2 regions of the Pseudoalteromonas rubra genome follow, and region 2 is predicted to be linked to the other one. Evidence: riboswitches for the same ligand, from Rfam matches in the RefSeq annotation. Region 2 holds a riboswitch; the other holds the start of a gene.
What was found. A riboswitch is a leader RNA that binds a small molecule or an ion and turns the genes downstream of it on or off. The one in region 2 is predicted to bind lysine.
Positions count from the first base shown of each region.

Region 1: it holds a riboswitch for lysine, as region 2 does, so the genes downstream of both, lysC (lysine-sensitive aspartokinase 3) here and dapA (4-hydroxy-tetrahydrodipicolinate synthase) in region 2, are expected to answer to the same signal.

Region 1 is NZ_CP013611.1:987,769-995,928, reverse strand. It holds gene AT705_RS04455 (hypothetical protein) at 1-719, opposite strand, end outside; gene nhaD (sodium:proton antiporter NhaD) at 877-2,124, shown strand; lysine riboswitch at 2,242-2,415, shown strand; gene lysC (lysine-sensitive aspartokinase 3) at 2,500-3,846, shown strand; gene AT705_RS04440 (DUF924 family protein) at 3,937-4,467, shown strand; gene AT705_RS04435 (sodium-dependent transporter) at 4,652-5,977, shown strand; gene AT705_RS04430 (2-hydroxyacid dehydrogenase) at 6,053-7,030, opposite strand; gene AT705_RS04425 (glutathione peroxidase) at 6,996-7,511, opposite strand; gene AT705_RS04420 (NAD(P)-dependent oxidoreductase) at 7,644-8,160, shown strand, end outside.
Region 2 is NZ_CP013611.1:2,389,994-2,398,153, reverse strand. It holds gene AT705_RS10605 (succinylglutamate desuccinylase/aspartoacylase family protein) at 1-1,072, opposite strand, end outside; gene AT705_RS10600 (PLP-dependent decarboxylase) at 1,075-2,280, opposite strand; gene AT705_RS10595 (2,3,4,5-tetrahydropyridine-2,6-dicarboxylate N-succinyltransferase) at 2,280-3,020, opposite strand; gene dapA (4-hydroxy-tetrahydrodipicolinate synthase) at 3,031-3,927, opposite strand; lysine riboswitch at 4,041-4,217, opposite strand; gene AT705_RS10585 (response regulator) at 4,322-6,145, shown strand; gene AT705_RS10580 (hypothetical protein) at 6,129-6,743, opposite strand; gene AT705_RS10575 (TraB/GumN family protein) at 6,841-7,722, opposite strand.

The DNA of each region.
Region 1 (8,160 bases), 1.4 Mb from region 2:
TCACGCCCGATCAGGTGCATATCAAGGATCCGGGTACGCAATTGCTCGAGCATTCGTTTGTCCTGTGCACCACGGCCAAGTTGTTCGATTTGCGCGATCTGTTCACTGATCTGATGCTCTATAGTCGTAAAGCAGGCTTGGAAGGGTCCATGGATATCGACCATTTCCAGCATTGGCTCGATATATTCATCAAATGCTTCAATCACGGCGCGATAGCGTTTTTGCAAAGACAGATTACCTTGATCTGATTTTGCCTGTTCCACCAGGTTCATGATGGCACTTTCATTATGATGATACAGCTTGACGATTTTGCGCACACGCTCATCCATAATACGACTAAAACGACGCAGCTCACTGTGATCGCCTTCATCGCCTGCCTGGGCCAAGCGTTCTCCCAGTCGTTGCAGATCTTTAACTAATACTGTGATTTCTTCAGCCAGGCCAAGGTGTTCTTCCTGTAATAAAAAACTAGCGAAGTCGGCCACGGCTCGGTTAATTTCGAGTTGCGATGATTTGGCCAGAGGAATAATTATTTCCTGGTTTAGTAACCGATTGGTTTCTCTATAAATACGTTCACTTGACCAGTTTGGGTTTTTCAATTTGATGATGTTTTGCACATCTTTTAGGCTGAAATCGGCCATCTTAAAGCGTTTAAAAAGCAGCTCCAGGACGCCCCAGTGTTCATTCAGCGTATTTAATACTTTTTTAGCTGGGATCATAGCTTTCCAGTGTGTATCAATTTTGTGACGGTATCAGGTAAGAAAATTGTCATAATATGTAACTACTCGTGGCACAGTGTGCTGCTAAGTGTTAGACTCCGCGCCGATTACGTTACTCTTCACAATTTTTACTTTTAATTACAGGTTGTTTACGCATATGGTCACGCCCATTATCCTAACCCTGATAGCGGTCGCTTTTGTGCTTATCGTTATAGAGGATATTATCCATGTAAACAAGGCCAAAACGACCCTTTTTTTTGGCACTTTATGTTGGATTATCCTATTTATCTCTCCGATCCATGGCGAAAGCTCAGAAACTATACAACATCGGCTCGATCACAACATTCTGGAAATTGCCACATTGTGGTTATTCCTGATGGCAGCGATGACCTTTGTTGCTTACCTGAACTCCAAAGGTTTTATACAAAACATTGTTCACCGTGTGATGCCAACCCAGATCAGCGAACGTAAAATGATGTTCCTGGTTGGCGGCTTTGCCTTCTTGTTTTCTTCGATTTCTGACAACATTACTGCGACACTTATCTCGCTGGCTGTGGTCATGTCACTCAAACTAGACCCGAAGAAACTGATTAAGTATGCCACATTGATCATTTTTAGTGTTAACTCAGGAGGGGTATCGCTCATTACCGGCGATGTCACGACACTGATGATTTTCCTGGCTGGCAAGGTCACCATTCCCGATCTCCTGCTGCTAGTTGCGCCTTCAATTGTCAGTGTGTTGTTGCTGGCTACACTGTTGTCCATTGGTATGAAAGATCAACTGCTATTCGAAAAACAAGTGCTGCGTCGTATAGAGAAAACGGACATCACGATTGCCGTTATCTTCATGACCACTGTACTCACCACGCTGTATCTGAGCGTGCAATATCAGGTCCCACCTATGCTGACTTTCCTGTGTGGTCTGTCGGTGATGTTTTTAATGGCGCAGTTTCTGATGCGCAAGAAAGACGTCAACAAAAAGATCATCGATTATATCCGCGAGATAGAGTACGACACTTTACTGTTTTTCGTCGGTGTGTTGTTGCTGGTTGGGGCACTAAAAGAGGTGGGTGTCCTGAATATGTTTACCCAGTTGTATGAATTCATTGAGCCTCAGTATGCCAGTTATCTGGTTGGCCTTATGAGTGCTGCGGTAGATAACGTGCCCCTGACGGCTGCTCTGTTAAAGGCGGACATTGTTATGAGCCCTCAGCAATGGCTGACTTTTACTTATGCAACGGGTGTCGGTGGCTCTATGCTGATTATCGGCTCTGCTGCCGGGATCATTGCCATGAGTAAAGTTAAAGCTCTAACCTTTACCAGTTACTTAAGAATGAGCCTGTATTTGTTAATTGCCTATACGGCAGGCTATGCGGGCGCCTATTTTATGGGGCAATTTATTTAAACTTTGGTGACAGGGACAAATTTGTACTTGACACCTAGACGTCTAAAAGATACCTTTTTCGAGCCCGCACAAAATGCGGGCTTTTATTTTGCCAGGATTCAGTTAAATCCCGGCAAAATAAACAGAAGAGGCGCGATGCTTAGGTAGCTGATGTGAGGTGACGATTACCCGTGACCATCAGTGAGGGAAGTACTCGCCGAGAAAAGTCAGGTTGCGTCAGCGTGATTTTTCGGTCCTTGAGGTTGAATCCTCGGGACTGTCACCGTTTTCAGGTGGAGAGCTTCTGGCAGAGGTCATTTCTTTATGGTTAGTCCATCCTATTGCCAAGTTCTCCTTATTGATGTTGATCGCCCAGTGTGATCCCAAGGAGATAAAATGAATTCCCAGTATGTCGTTGCTAAATTTGGCGGCACCAGTGTTGCAAACTTCGAAGCCATGCAGCGATGCGCCACGATAGTCCACGATGACCCGAATGTCCGTGTTGTGGCCGTGAGCGCGAGTGCCGGTGTGACGAATCACCTGGTAACCCTGACGCAGCAAAAAGTCGATGCAGAGGCACGCCAGGCATTGTTTCAGTCTGTGATGGATATTCAACAAAGCATTCTGGCATGTCTAACGCTCGATGCTGATCTGGAGGCAGGGTTTACTGAAACACGGGATGATTTTCACACACTTGCTCAATTACCTGCGTTGGACGCACAGCAGTGCGACGAAATGCTGAGTTTTGGAGAGCGCTTTTCATCTTATCTGTTTACTCAGGTACTGAGAGATTTAGGGGTTGCCAGCAGCCGATTTGATGTGCGACGGGTGCTTAAAACAGACCGCCAGTTTGGTAAGGCAGTGCCAGATATTGACGCAACACGTGAAGCCGCCGAGGCCCATTTAATTCCCTTGTTGCAGGAGCAGGTGGTGGTGACTCAAGGGTTCATAGGCAGTGATAATCAGGGACAAACCACCACGCTGGGGCGCGGCGGGTCTGATTATAGTGCAGCGCTACTGGCTGAGGCAATTGCTGCACGCAGTGTACATATCTGGACAGATGTCGTTGGTATCTTCAGTACAGATCCGCGTTTGTGCCAAAAAGCGCAGCCAATCGCCCGGTTGAGTTTTGATGAAGCCGCAGAAATGGCAACCTTTGGTGCTAAAGTGCTACACCCGGCCACTATATTGCCTGCCAGTCGCAGCGGAATATCAGTGTTTGTGGGCTCAAGTAAAGACCCGCATGCTGGTGGGACCTGGATTGAAAAGAACAACCGCTCGGAACCTGGGATCCGTGCAGTCACGCAACGTAAGAACCAGATCCTGTTAACACTGAAAAGTCCGGAAATGCTGCTTGCAAGTGGTTTTCTGGCACGTATATTCACCATTTTGAGTGCACATAATATTTCGGTTGATCTGGTAACTACTTCTGAGATCAGCGTTGCATTGACGCTGGACAATGCGCCAAATGCCACACGGCCCGAGCTGGCGCAAGCTTGTCTGGATGAACTCGGAGAGTTTTGTCAGGTCAGTGTCGAAAACAATCTGACATTGGTGGCCATGATAGGTTCTGAGATCCAGCTGCGCCATGGTGAAGCGAGTCTGATGCAAGTACTGGCTGACTTTAATATTCGCCTGATCTGTCACGGCGCAAGTCGCCATAACCTGTGCTTTTTGGTTGAGCAAACGGAATCGGACGCAGTCGTACAGGCGATCCACAGCCGATTATTGGAAGCGGCATAATTCAGGGGCCTGGCAAGTCGGGCTGGACACTTTATCACGAGCGGGTAATACTCGCTCTGATACCTAAATCAATTACTCACAGGTGTATCCATGGAATATCAGGAAATTTATCAGTTCTGGTTTGTCGAATGTCAGGAACAGGACTGGTGGCAAAAGTCGACTCAGTTCGACAATAAAATCACGGCGCGGTTTGCCCATGTACACCAGCAGGCTGTGGCCGGAGAACTGGCTGAATGGCGAAAGACCGCGGTGGGGGCGCTGTGTGAAATCATTGTGCTTGATCAGTTTTCGCGCAATATGTTCCGCGACACACCGGCTGCGTTTGCCAGCGACCCGCAGGCTTTGTGTTTAGCACAGCACGCCGTTGAAAAAGGGTTTGATCAGCAACTAGAGAAAACTCAGCGCACCTTTTTGTATTTGCCTTACATGCACAGTGAAAGTCTGAGCATGCATCAGCAGGCGGATGCCCTGTTTAAATCATTACCAAACTATGAGTTTGAGCTGGCGCATAAAAAAATTATTGAACAGTTTGGCCGTTACCCCCATCGAAATGCCATTTTAGGGCGTGAGTCGAGCGCTGAAGAGTTGGCTTTTTTGCAAACGCCTGGTTCGAGTTTTTAAGTCTTGCTGAACTGTGTGTTCGGGCTTGATGTCACCAGGTGAAGGCTGGCAGACCAGCTCTGATCTGAGGGCGTAAACCCTTGTCACCGTTGGCTGTTCCGATTTGCCCGAACTGACACTCGCAATTTGTTTACAAGTGCGTATAATCGCCAGTCTACAACAATAATTAACTTGGCATTCGATTATGGCTCAAGTGCGTGAAGGTTTTCAAAGCCGTCTGGGCTTTGTGTTAGCGGCAGCCGGTGCGGCAGTCGGACTTGGTAATATTTGGGGGTTTCCCACTCAGGCAGCGAACCACGGTGGTGGCGCGTTTTTGCTGGTTTACTTTATCGTCATATTCTTACTGGCATTACCTGCTTTGTATACGGAGTTGTACCTGGGTCATCAGGCGCAAGCCAACCCGGTGAAAGCGCTTAAGCAGGCGTGGCAGGAAAAACAGCCTAAAATCGGTGCCTCTGCAGGTTACATCGGCCTTGCCGGTGCCATTGTCATGCTCAGTTTCTATTCTATTGTTGCCGGCTGGATGTTGGCGCATTCGCTCGAACCACTGGCTCGTTTAGTTGGCTGGGATGCAGCCAGCGCTTTTCTCTCAGGTGATTCGACCTTACGGAATTTTATCTTTACCCCAATGATGCTACTGCTGACGGCTGGCATTATATTACAGGGGGTTAAGTCAGGGATTGAAACCTGGTCTCGTCGACTCATGCCTGTGTTACTAATGCTGTTGGTAGCGTTGATCGCTTATATGGGCACACTGGAAGGCGCTTCTGCCGGGTTTAAGGCGTACCTTGTGCCCGATTTTAGCAAGATTGGCGACCCTGAATTGATCATTGCTGCCATGGGGCAGGCGTTTTTCTCTTTGTCTCTGGGTGTAGGCTGCATGATGATTTACGGCTCTTACCTGAAACCAAATGAGAACTTACCAAAACTAACTTTTAGTGTCGCAATGCTGGATACTGGTGTTGCCTTCCTGGCAGGGTTACTGATTATTCCTGCTTTGTTTATTGCTCAGAATAATGGTGTAGAAGTTTTCCAAAATGGCAAGCTGGTGGGTGAGGGCAGGCTTATTTTTGCTATTTTACCTGAGCTGTTTGCAACCATGGGCGAGATAGGTTTGTTCGTCGGGCTGACTTTCTTTGTACTGATGTCGATAGCGTCACTGACTTCAACGATTTCATCCACCGAAATTCCCGTGTCATTTCTGGTGGAAAACCATGGTTTTAAGCGTGGCCAAGCAACCTGGCTGGTGACCTTTGTGCTGCTGATAAGCTCAGGGGCTATTATCCTCAATTTCGACTGGCTGTTTGGTCTGGTGATCCAGATTTTAACCCATTATCAGTTGCCACTGATGGGCTTGTTCTACTTTGTTACCGTAGGTTGGGTATGGCGTCGTGGTAACCAGCTTGCTCTGGAGTGTAGTGGAAAAATGTACTGGTTTGCCCAGTATGTGCGTTTTGTCTGCCCGGTGCTGATGACAGCCGTCTTTGCCAATGTGGCGTTTTTTAAGTAACCATCATTGGACACAAAAATGCCCGGCTTGCCGGGCTTTTTTGTGTCTGCTGAACCATCTGGCTTGAGGTAAATATCAAACCTGATTTTCCAGCGTCTGCCCAGTGCGGATGGCGTTGAGGTTAGTCACTGTGGTGTGGGCGATTTCGGTTAAGGCTTCTTTAGTAAAAAAGCCCTGGTGTCCGGTGATGAGTACATTCTGAAAACTGGCCAGGCGCATAAAAACATCGTCCTGAATCACTTCATCACTGCGATTTTTAAAGAACAGTTCAGACTCCTGCTCATACACATCCAGGCCAAGGTAGCCGAGTTTTCTTGATTTCAGCGCGCGGATACAGGCTTTGCTGTCTACCAGCGCACCCCGGCTGGTGTTAATCAGCATTACACCTAGTTTCATTTTGTCGAAGGCTGCATCATCGATCATGTGATGTGTGGCATCGGTGAGTGGGCAATGCAGGGTAATGACGTCGCTTTGCTCAAGCAACATATCTAATGATACTTGGGTGTACGAGCCTTCTCCGATATTCGGATCGTAGACCAGCACGTGTGCGCCAAAGCCGTTGAGAATGGCCACCAGAGCCTGACCAATTTTACCACAGCCGATGACACCAACGGTTTTATTGTGCAGGTTAAAACCCAGCAAGCCGTTGAGGTCAAAATTGTCTTCTCGTACCCGGTTGTAGGCTTTATGAGTTTTACGGCTCAGTGTCAGCATCAGGGCAATACAATGCTCTGCCACGGCTTCAGGACTGTATGCAGGGACACGTACTACTTTGATCCCTAATGCGTGTGCTGCTTCTATGTCGACATTGTTAAAGCCTGCACAGCGTAGTGCAATACTTTGAACGCCCAATTCAGCCAATTCGGCTAACACATTGGCATCAACCTGATCGTTCACAAACACGCAGATGGCATCGAACCCTTGCGCCAGTGCAACAGTCTTATCGTTCAGTGCTTGCTCAAAAAATTCAAACTCAATATCAGGAAACAGGGTCAGTGCATGCTCAAAAAATGGCAGCTCATACTTTTGCGAACTGAATAGGGCGACTCTCATTGGACACTTGGCTCTCTATAATCGATTTTAAGGTTTCGGGCTTTGTCCTGGGTGCATAGCGGGACAATAAAACACCCTCTGAGTTTACTAAAAACTTAGTAAAATTCCATTTAATAGCGCGGTTTTGCGCGATCCCCCGTGTATTTACCTTGAGGTAATTAAAGAGTGGGTGAGCATCCGGGCCGTTCACCAGTATTTTTTCTGAAATGTGAAAGCTCAGATTGAAGTGCGACTGGTAAAATTCCCTCAGCATTTCGTTTTCCAGTGGCTCATTACGGCCAAACTGGTGGCAGGGAAAAGCGATAACCTCTAACCCCATAGGGTGGTATTTCTTATATAACTTTTCTAATGCGCTCAGCTGCGGCGCAAAGCTACATTTACTGGCAATGTTGACGATCAACACGGGTCTGCCTTGTAAGGATTTGAGTGCCAGCGTCTCGCCGTTAAGTAGTTTCACGCTGAAACGATAAATGTTCTCCATCCTGTCAGGCTCCTTGATGTTTTTTCTTTTTAATCACTTGATTCATAGCTGGTATTTTTCATTTGCCATGGCTAGATGGCTCAGGTATAACAACTCCATCTTTCTAGCTTAACAGCCAAATAGGACAAATTTATGTCAGTCAAAGTTGCATTCATCGGATTGGGGGTGATGGGCTATCCCATGGCCGGTCATTTACAACAAGCGGGTCATCAGGTGACCGTTTACAACCGCACCACCACAAAAGCAGAGCGTTGGGCGCAGCAGTATCAGGGCGCATTCGCAGCAACACCCAAAGAAGCCGTCGCAGATGCTGAGTTGGTATTCATGTGTGTGGGCAACGATGATGACCTGAGATCCGTTGTTTACGGCGATAATGGGGTTTTGGCAGGTATGAAGCCTGATACCGTTTTGATTGACCATACGACAACTTCGGCTAAGGTGGCACGTGAGGTGGCGCAACGTGCAGCTGAGCAACACGTTGCATTCCTGGATGCACCTGTATCGGGTGGTCAGGCTGGCGCTGAAAATGGGGTATTAACCGTGATGGTGGGCGGTGACCCTGAAGTATTTGAACGTGTGCAACCTTCGATGGCGGCCTTCAGCCGTTTTAGCCAGCTTTTGGGAGAAGTGGGCTCGGGCCAGCTGTGCA
Region 2 (8,160 bases):
TGCCCTGGTTGACACTGGCTGAGGCAAAATGCAGTATCGCAATGGCATCTTGTGCCAATGTGAGGCTGTGCAGAGGCGTCTCGGATAAATACTGTTCCATGCGCAAAATGCGCGCAATACACTCCCCTGCTTTAATGTGTTCACCGAGCTGCGCTTTATATTCCACCATGCCACCCATAGGCGCATAGAAAGTCAGGTAATCTTTCAGTGCGCAGGCGTAGCGTTTGATGTTCTTTGGCTGATGATTGCCATCTGCTACCACTTCTTTATGAGTCAGGTAGCTGAGAATGCTGTTGGCATCATGCACGGCTTCATCCAGATCAATTTTTTCCTGTGAACCCAGTTCAACAGTAAAGGCTTCAACGGGCACGGCCAAGTCGCGGCCTTGTACTTTTAAGGCAGTGCTGAGTTGCCACCAGGGACAGAAGCTGGCTTCATCCATTGCACCGTCAAATTCATTGGGGATCAGCAGCACATGGGGAATGTCAAAGTAGCGCGCGCTGTCTGTGGCGTATTCCGGGCAATATAAGTGTTTTGCTGAGATAGGGCCGGTATGCAGGTCCAGTACGATATCAGCCTGATGCGCCAGTTTTTGTAGTGTGAGTGCAATGCGCTTGCCAGTCGTCAGTGTATGTGCCGGCGCGTCGAGTAACGCATCGGTTGCCTGACCCAGCTGTTCACGGAAGGCGGCGATAAGTACCGCATCTGAAGCTTCACCGTGCTCAGCAAGGCAGCGCTGTACCTGATCACTGTGATCATGATACATGCGATTCCAGTTCATGCCGGTAATAGGGTCAAATCTTCCGAGCGTAAACTCCCCCGATTTTTGATTACAGCCGATCGGGTTGGCATAGGGCACCAGGGTAATGTCACCAGCCAGTGTAAGGTGTTTTAATTGTTCAAGCAGTGCATAGATCACCGCATTACCCTGTACTTCCGCGCCGTGCATATTGGCCTGAATGTACACGCTCGGGCCTGTGTCATTACCTTGCAAACGATAGACCGGGATGGTCAAAGGCAGGCCATTGGCGATTTCCCCAACCTGAATATGTTGCTGTGTGATAGTGTTCATGGTTACCTCAGATAATAGTCGGCGGTTTCGCTGTGACGAATACAGTACAATTGACCCTGAGTGAAAACATACTCTGCGGGTAGCTCATGACACAGAAAGTACGGCATACTTTCTGTGAAGCCATAGGCTCCACACTGGTCAAACACCAGCCAGTCGCCATAGTCGAGATCATCAGGCAAATTATGCGAACCAAGGTGATCCAGGGCTGTACATAGTGGGCCATGTAAATGATATTGGCGCTGAGCAGTATCAGATGCACGCAGTGCCTGCACCGGAAAAGCCTGACTGGTCACGGCCGGTCGCAACAAGTGGTTGATGCCACCTGCAAGGATGAGCTGATGTTCACCATAATTGCATTTTTGTTCCACCACCGGGTTAAGGTAGTAGCCACACTGCGCCACGGCAAAGCGACCCAGCTCCATCCATAATTCTTGCACCCCCGCTTCGGCTTTAATTTTGGCCAGGCTAGCGATGACCTGATCCCAGTCGAGTGCCTGCTGGCCTGACTCGTAAGGCACCCCTAATCCCCCGCCCAGATCTAAGATCCTCAGGCGCATACCCAGCTGTTGGCTCAGCTTAGTCAGTGGGGGGACCATCTGTTGCCACAGGCTGGCCAGTTTGGAGGCGTCGAGCATGTTGCCCCATTGAAAAATATGCAGGCCTGCAAAATCCAGCGCAGGATAGTCGCGTAAAGTCAGTTGTTGCCACTGCTCACAGCCGAGCCCAAATGGGGTCAGGCTGTCGCCGCCTAGTGGATTTTTGTCTCCTGCCGGCCAGCGTAATTGAACGCGAAGCAGCACAGTTAACGTCTGTTGACGCTGTTGTGCCGCGTCGTTCAGCCAGCGCACTTGATTCAGGCTTTCAGCAACGAAGGTGGTGACGCCAGCATCGAGGAAATGGCGGATCTGGGCCGGGGATTTAGCCGGCCCAGTGTTGAGTACGCGTTCGGCCGCAATGTCCTGGGCCAATACCTGTGTGAGCTCTCCCCGGCTGGCAACATCAAAGTTGAAGCCCGCGGTGTCCAGTGTTTTGAGGACACTGGATAACGGGTTGGCTTTAACGGCATACCACAGCTTGACCACATTTTGGGTGGTCAGGTGATTAACATGTGCGCTCAGTGCATCCAGGTCGTAGACGAAGAATGGGATGTCCAGGTCAGGGCACAGTGCAGTCAGTTGCTCACGCAGTGGCGTACTCAGTGTGGTCATTAGCGTAGTACCTCTTCGAGTTCTAACGACGCATCACTTTGTTCGTCACGGTATTTTACAATCAGTGCACAGGACATGCTCAATCCCTGTGCTTTGGCCCAGTCACTGGAGGCTGGACGCGACCCCGGGATCACAATGGCAAAAGGCGGAATGGCTTCCCCTTTTTCCAGGGTACGCTCATTCACGCAGTCATACACTGGAATGCTGGCAGACAGGCGAACACCCGGTGCCAGCACCGCACCGCGTTTTACGACTACACCTTCAACTAGCACACAGCCCGCACCAATGAACGCATCATCTTCAACTACTACCGGGCTGGCACCGACTGGCTCTAATACGCCGCCAATCTGAACAGCAGCGCTTAAATGCACATTTTTACCAATCTGGGCGCAAGAACCAACCAGTGCATGGCTGTCGACCATAGTGCCGGTGTCGATATATGCGCCAATGTTGACATAGGCTGGCGGCATGATGATGGTGCCAGAAGCAACATAAGCGCCACGACGCACGCTGCTGCCTCCGGGGACCATACGGACCGCATCTTCGGCGGCAAAACCACGTGGGGCAAGATTGTCTTTGTCTACAAAACCGCCCGGGTATTCGGTATTTTGACCCGCACGGAAGGCTGCCAGAATACCTTCTTTGACTTCGACATTAGCGTGCCAATTGCCGTGTTCATCTTGGTTCGCAGCACGTTGTGAACCATTTTCTAAATTATCTAATAGTGTTGACCAGGTCATAGGGAGCCTCTTAATTCCAGGATAAAATCTGTTCGTTCGCAGCATTCAGTGCCGCATGATTGGTTAATTCCAGGTGCGTGAGCGGTGGCCTCAGATGGGGCGTCGTGAGCGTGCCCTGCAAATGCATCAGTGTCTTTACCGGGATAGGGTTGGCAACGGCAAACAAGCTGCTGATGGCATCGGCCCAGGTAGTGAACAGGTTAGGACTGGTGCCGCTTAACGCACGGCGGACAAATTCGGCAGTTTGGCCAGGCCAGGCATTCGATGCCACTGACACCAATCCGGCCGCGCCTGCCTGTGCAAAGTAAGGCAGCAATGCATCATCACCGCTGTATATCGCCAGGCTGGGTAAGGCACGACGAAATGCTTCAAACGTGGCAATATCGCCGCTGGCTTCTTTGAGCGCCCACAGGTTGTCATGATGTGCCAGGTTCGTTAGCACTTCAGGTGCTATGGCAACGGCACTGCGCCCTGGCACGTTGTATATCATGCAGGGGACGTTTGCTGCGCTGAGCAGGGCATCAAACCAATGGGTCTGACCAACGACACCGGGTTTGGCGTACAATGGAGAGCCAAGCAACAGCGCATCGATGGGTTGCGTATTACAAAACTCGACCCACTCCAGCTGGGCCGCCAGATTGATGCCGCCGACGGCAACCATAATGGGGACCTGAGGTGCAAGCGAACAGACAAACTCAACGATTTTTTTCTGCTCGGACAGAGTCAGGGCAAGGCCTTCACCGGTACTGCCAAGCAGCAAGATGCCATTGTTGGCTTCAACTTGCTGAGCAACGAGTTGCTGTAAACTGTGATAATCGACCTGATCGCACGCGTCAAAAGGTGTGACAAGGGCCGTCCATAACGGGTAGTCAGATAACTGATCAGATAACTGAATGTGTGATTTCATCTCTACCGAACTTCTTGCTGGTCCGGTAGTCAGGAAAGCGTCCTACTCCGAACCGTTTAAAATTCGAAGAGCAATGGACTTAAAAAGAATAGGCTGCTGGCCATATTGTTTCTAAGACCAGAAGCTCTCCACCAAATGTGTTGGTGACAGTCGCTGGGATTCAACCCAGTCGCCCGAAGCAGTACGCAAGCAAAGCGCAGTGCTTCTCGGCGTTAATTCCCCTCTTTGAATTTCACAGGAGTTTGCTCTCCTCCATTCAAATACCTGAATAACGCACCTCTTCCAGCCCTAAGACGTCCACACTTTTTAGATGCATGGCCGTCTGGATAAAATAGGGTACGGGCGCATTGAAACATTTTGGCCGTCTGGGTGTCAAGTCACTCTCAGCAAAAGTTTGAAATTTAATCTAAACTGGGAAAGAGTCTGGCGCTTGGATGATCCGGCTGGTTTTGGGAGGGATAATTTGGACAATCTGGTTACACGCTATCGCCTGAAATACCTGGTCGCACTGGTGATCATGTTGCTGGTGTTGACGATGACGACTGGCCTGACTTTGTATCTGCTGGATCAGCAAAAACAGGTTGCCAGAGTGATCAATGTTGCAGGTATGCAGCGCATGCTGTCGCAAAAAGCCGCATTGCACCTGGAGTATGTCATCATCATGCGCGAACACAACGTGACGGCAGATCGTCAGGCACTGAACAATGCGCTGCAGCTTATGCAAGCCAACCATGATTTTTTGCTCATGCGCGATGGCGAGCAATACAAGCACCTCAATGCCGAGCTTTATCAATGGTATTTCGCGCAGCCGGGTGATTTGGACAGGCAATTAAAACAATATTTGGCGCTGTTGTCCGGCGTTGCCAGTCAGCCTGATTTAGATCAGAGCCAGGAGATCCATATCCGCTCTCAACTGTTGTTGCAGGGCTTAGATCATGCGGTGTTGTTGTTTGAGCAGTTTACCAATGAAAAACTTGAGAAACTGAGGAACCTGCAACTGCTGATGTGGTTACTGGGGTTGGCTTTGCTGCTCGCTGAGATTAAGTGGATATTTTTCCCTATGGAACGCAGCATCGCCAGCGCGATAGACCGCTTGCAGCAAACACGCCTGAAAGCTGAGCATGCCAACCAAAGTCGCGCCATGTTTCTGGCTCGCGCCAGTCACGAATTGCGGACGCCCTTGCAGGCTGTGCTGGGGTATCTGCACTTGTATCAGGAATCACAGCGTGACAGCTACCTTGCACAAGCGAATAAAGCAGCCCAGCAATTGAAGGCCTTGATCGCGTCTGTGGAGGACTACAACCGCTTGTCTGACGAACAGCAACCAGAGTTAAATTGTCACCCGGCCAGGCTGACCGATACTCTGGGTCAGCCTGTGGCCACTTATCGTCTGCTGGCCAGAGAGAAAGGCCTGGATTTTAGCTATCACTTTAGCAGCCACACGGAAAAAATATTTGCCTGTGATCATGAACGCCTGAGCTGGGTTATTGGTCAGCTACTCGACAATGCCGTTAAATTCACCGAGCAAGGCACGGTGAGATTGTCCGCCCGCGTGGAGCCTGTCAATCCGGAAGAGGATGAGTTCAACTGGCGTTTTTTCTGTGAAGTAGAAGACAGCGGGCCCGGATTTAATGTGGTGCAGATCAAAGCATCTGCGTCGGGCATCAGCCCGGATGGCCACCATTATCAGGGGCTGCAACTGGGGCTAGCCCGTTGCAACTTGTTGCTGGCGATTATGTCTGGTGAGTTGACTTTTTTACCCTGTGAACCGCATGGTACAAAAGCATCTTTGAGTTTGCCGCTGAAGCGACTCCCGGAGCCGGAGCCGGTAAGTGGACTGACCCACCATAAAGTGCTGCTGGTGGAAGACAATCAATTGAATGCCAAAATTATTGAAAAAATGTTGGATAACATGGAGCTAACCAGTATTCATGTGAGTCATGGGGGACAGGCCATTGAGGTATTGGCGCACCAGTCTTTTGATGTGATCCTGATGGACTTGAATATGCCGATTATGGATGGTTTTAAAGCCATTAAAGAGATCCGTCAGACGCTGATGTTGTCGACGCCAATTTTGGTGTTGACTGCGAATACCTCAGAGCAGGCAATTAAATCGGCCGTGCAGCTTGGCGCGACCGATTATTTGTTTAAGCCTGTTGAAAAGGGAGCATTGGAGCGCGCCCTGCACAAAGTGCTCACCCTCAGCGACGCAACTTAATGTTGCCAACACCGACTTCGATATCCAGGCTATGCTCCCCCTGGCCATGATAGCGTAAAGTTTCACCGACCATATTGCGTTCCGTTTCAGCGTTACCCGGCAAGTCAGAGAGCTTGGTTTTACCGACACCAGAATCGAATCGTACACGTCGGAAGTCTTTGGCGTCTGCTTCTATCGTGACATTGCCGACTCCCACTTCGACATCGGCGTCATTATTTAATCCGAGCAATTTAACATTGCCAACATCTACCTCGACATCTAGCTCCATTGACTCAGGGACTTTCACTGTCCAGTCCTGTTTTACATACTTACTGTTGAGGCTCAGGCTAAGCTCGTTGCCTGCCCGGCGGCTTGCCAGTTGCACGTCTTCCAGTGCATCCGTCACTTTATCTATGTCATGCTCGACGGGTTCGAGTTCAATGGTGACCTCGATGGTTTTGCCTGAATGCGTTTGTGTTTTTAATTTACCAATAGGAAACTGGATCTCGAGCTCTGTGCTGTCGGCCAGTTCAAAGGTCTGTGTTAGTGTGCGTGTCTCTTTAGCCTGAGTGGTGGCACTTAGCACCAACAGTGCCGCAGTTATCAGATTTTTTCTCATCCTGTTGTTCTTCCATTCTGTCGTTTTGATATCTGTATGACGCGGGTTAAAACACAAAGGTTTAAAAGCAATGTAAATAAAGTCGCTTTTAAGTGCATTACTTGACCCGTTGAACGGTGAACCCTCGTGCTGTCAGCTGAGTAAGCAGTCCATGCTGCTGTGGTAAATGTAGCGCACCCACGGCGATAAAATGCGCTGATTTGGCCAGTCTGGGTGTCAATGTCGCTACCCAGTTGTTATTACGTTGAATGAGCATGACTTGCTCGGCGTGCTGGCCATACTCGGAGTCATCAAAACTCAGTTTATAAAAGGTATTTAGTTTCTGATAATTGCCTTGTTTCCAGGCTGTTATCATTTGGGTGAAGTATCGCTCAAAGTCCTCAACCTGCTTCAGTGTGTCGGCAATCATGGCATCGTTTTGATCGCCCAAAGTACTGAACAAGGTCAGCTGTTGTTCCAGACTTTCCAATTCCATGATGGGCTTTTTGATGCGGGTGGCATACTCGATTATTTGCTTATCAATGCCATAGTCTTCACTGAATCCCGCTTGTTGATACTCGAGTCGCAGAATGGTGAGCATAACAGACCAGGGCTGATAGCTTTCAAACAGCGCGATATCGATTTTGCGCTTAGAGAGATAATCTTTTACTTGTTTATAAGTCACCGTAGACAGGCTGGTTTGAAGTGTATTCCCTGGTTTTTGCAGCATAAAAGGTAAGGTTTTGCGTTGTAGCTCCAGGGGGCTAATGGCTTCGGTATTGAGCTCGACGACCACTGTTTGACTGCTTTTTATAGCGGCTTTTATACGCGGATCCAGGCCGTGCATTGTGCTATCTCCAACGTGTACAGTACCAAACAGGTAAGACGTGATGCCGTTTTTTTCTACGCTCCATAGTGCAGGTTGTGCGATAGCAATCTGGCTGAGGAGTAACAAAAAGAGTGTAAAGATAAACTGTGTCAGGCGAATAAAGTGAGGCATGGTTCCCTCCAAATGTTCAAAACTGGGCACATCATAATCAATTCCCGGAGTAAATCATAAAAATTTAATGTTGTGATGAGCAAGAATGAATCGTGTGGGAAAAAACACTCACTTTAGTTTATTCCAGGTGGTGTGTTTATATTTGGTATTTTTTATCCTTATTTTGATGTTATTTTGAATTTTGTTTTGTTTTTGTGCAATTCAAGTAAGGAAATGAGCATAATTTTTAGGGTTGACTTGTTGGGTGGCTACGGGTTAATAATAGAAAAAGAGCACAACAGAGCGCTTAGCGCACGTGCAAGGTATTCGTTTTTTCAGAAGAGCAGTGACATGTTAAAAACAGTTTCTCTACTAGTCGTGATTATCAACGTGGTGATTATTATTACCGCGGGGGCTGGTTAGTGCTGTTCGAAAAGTATTAGCAAAAAGCCCCCCGCA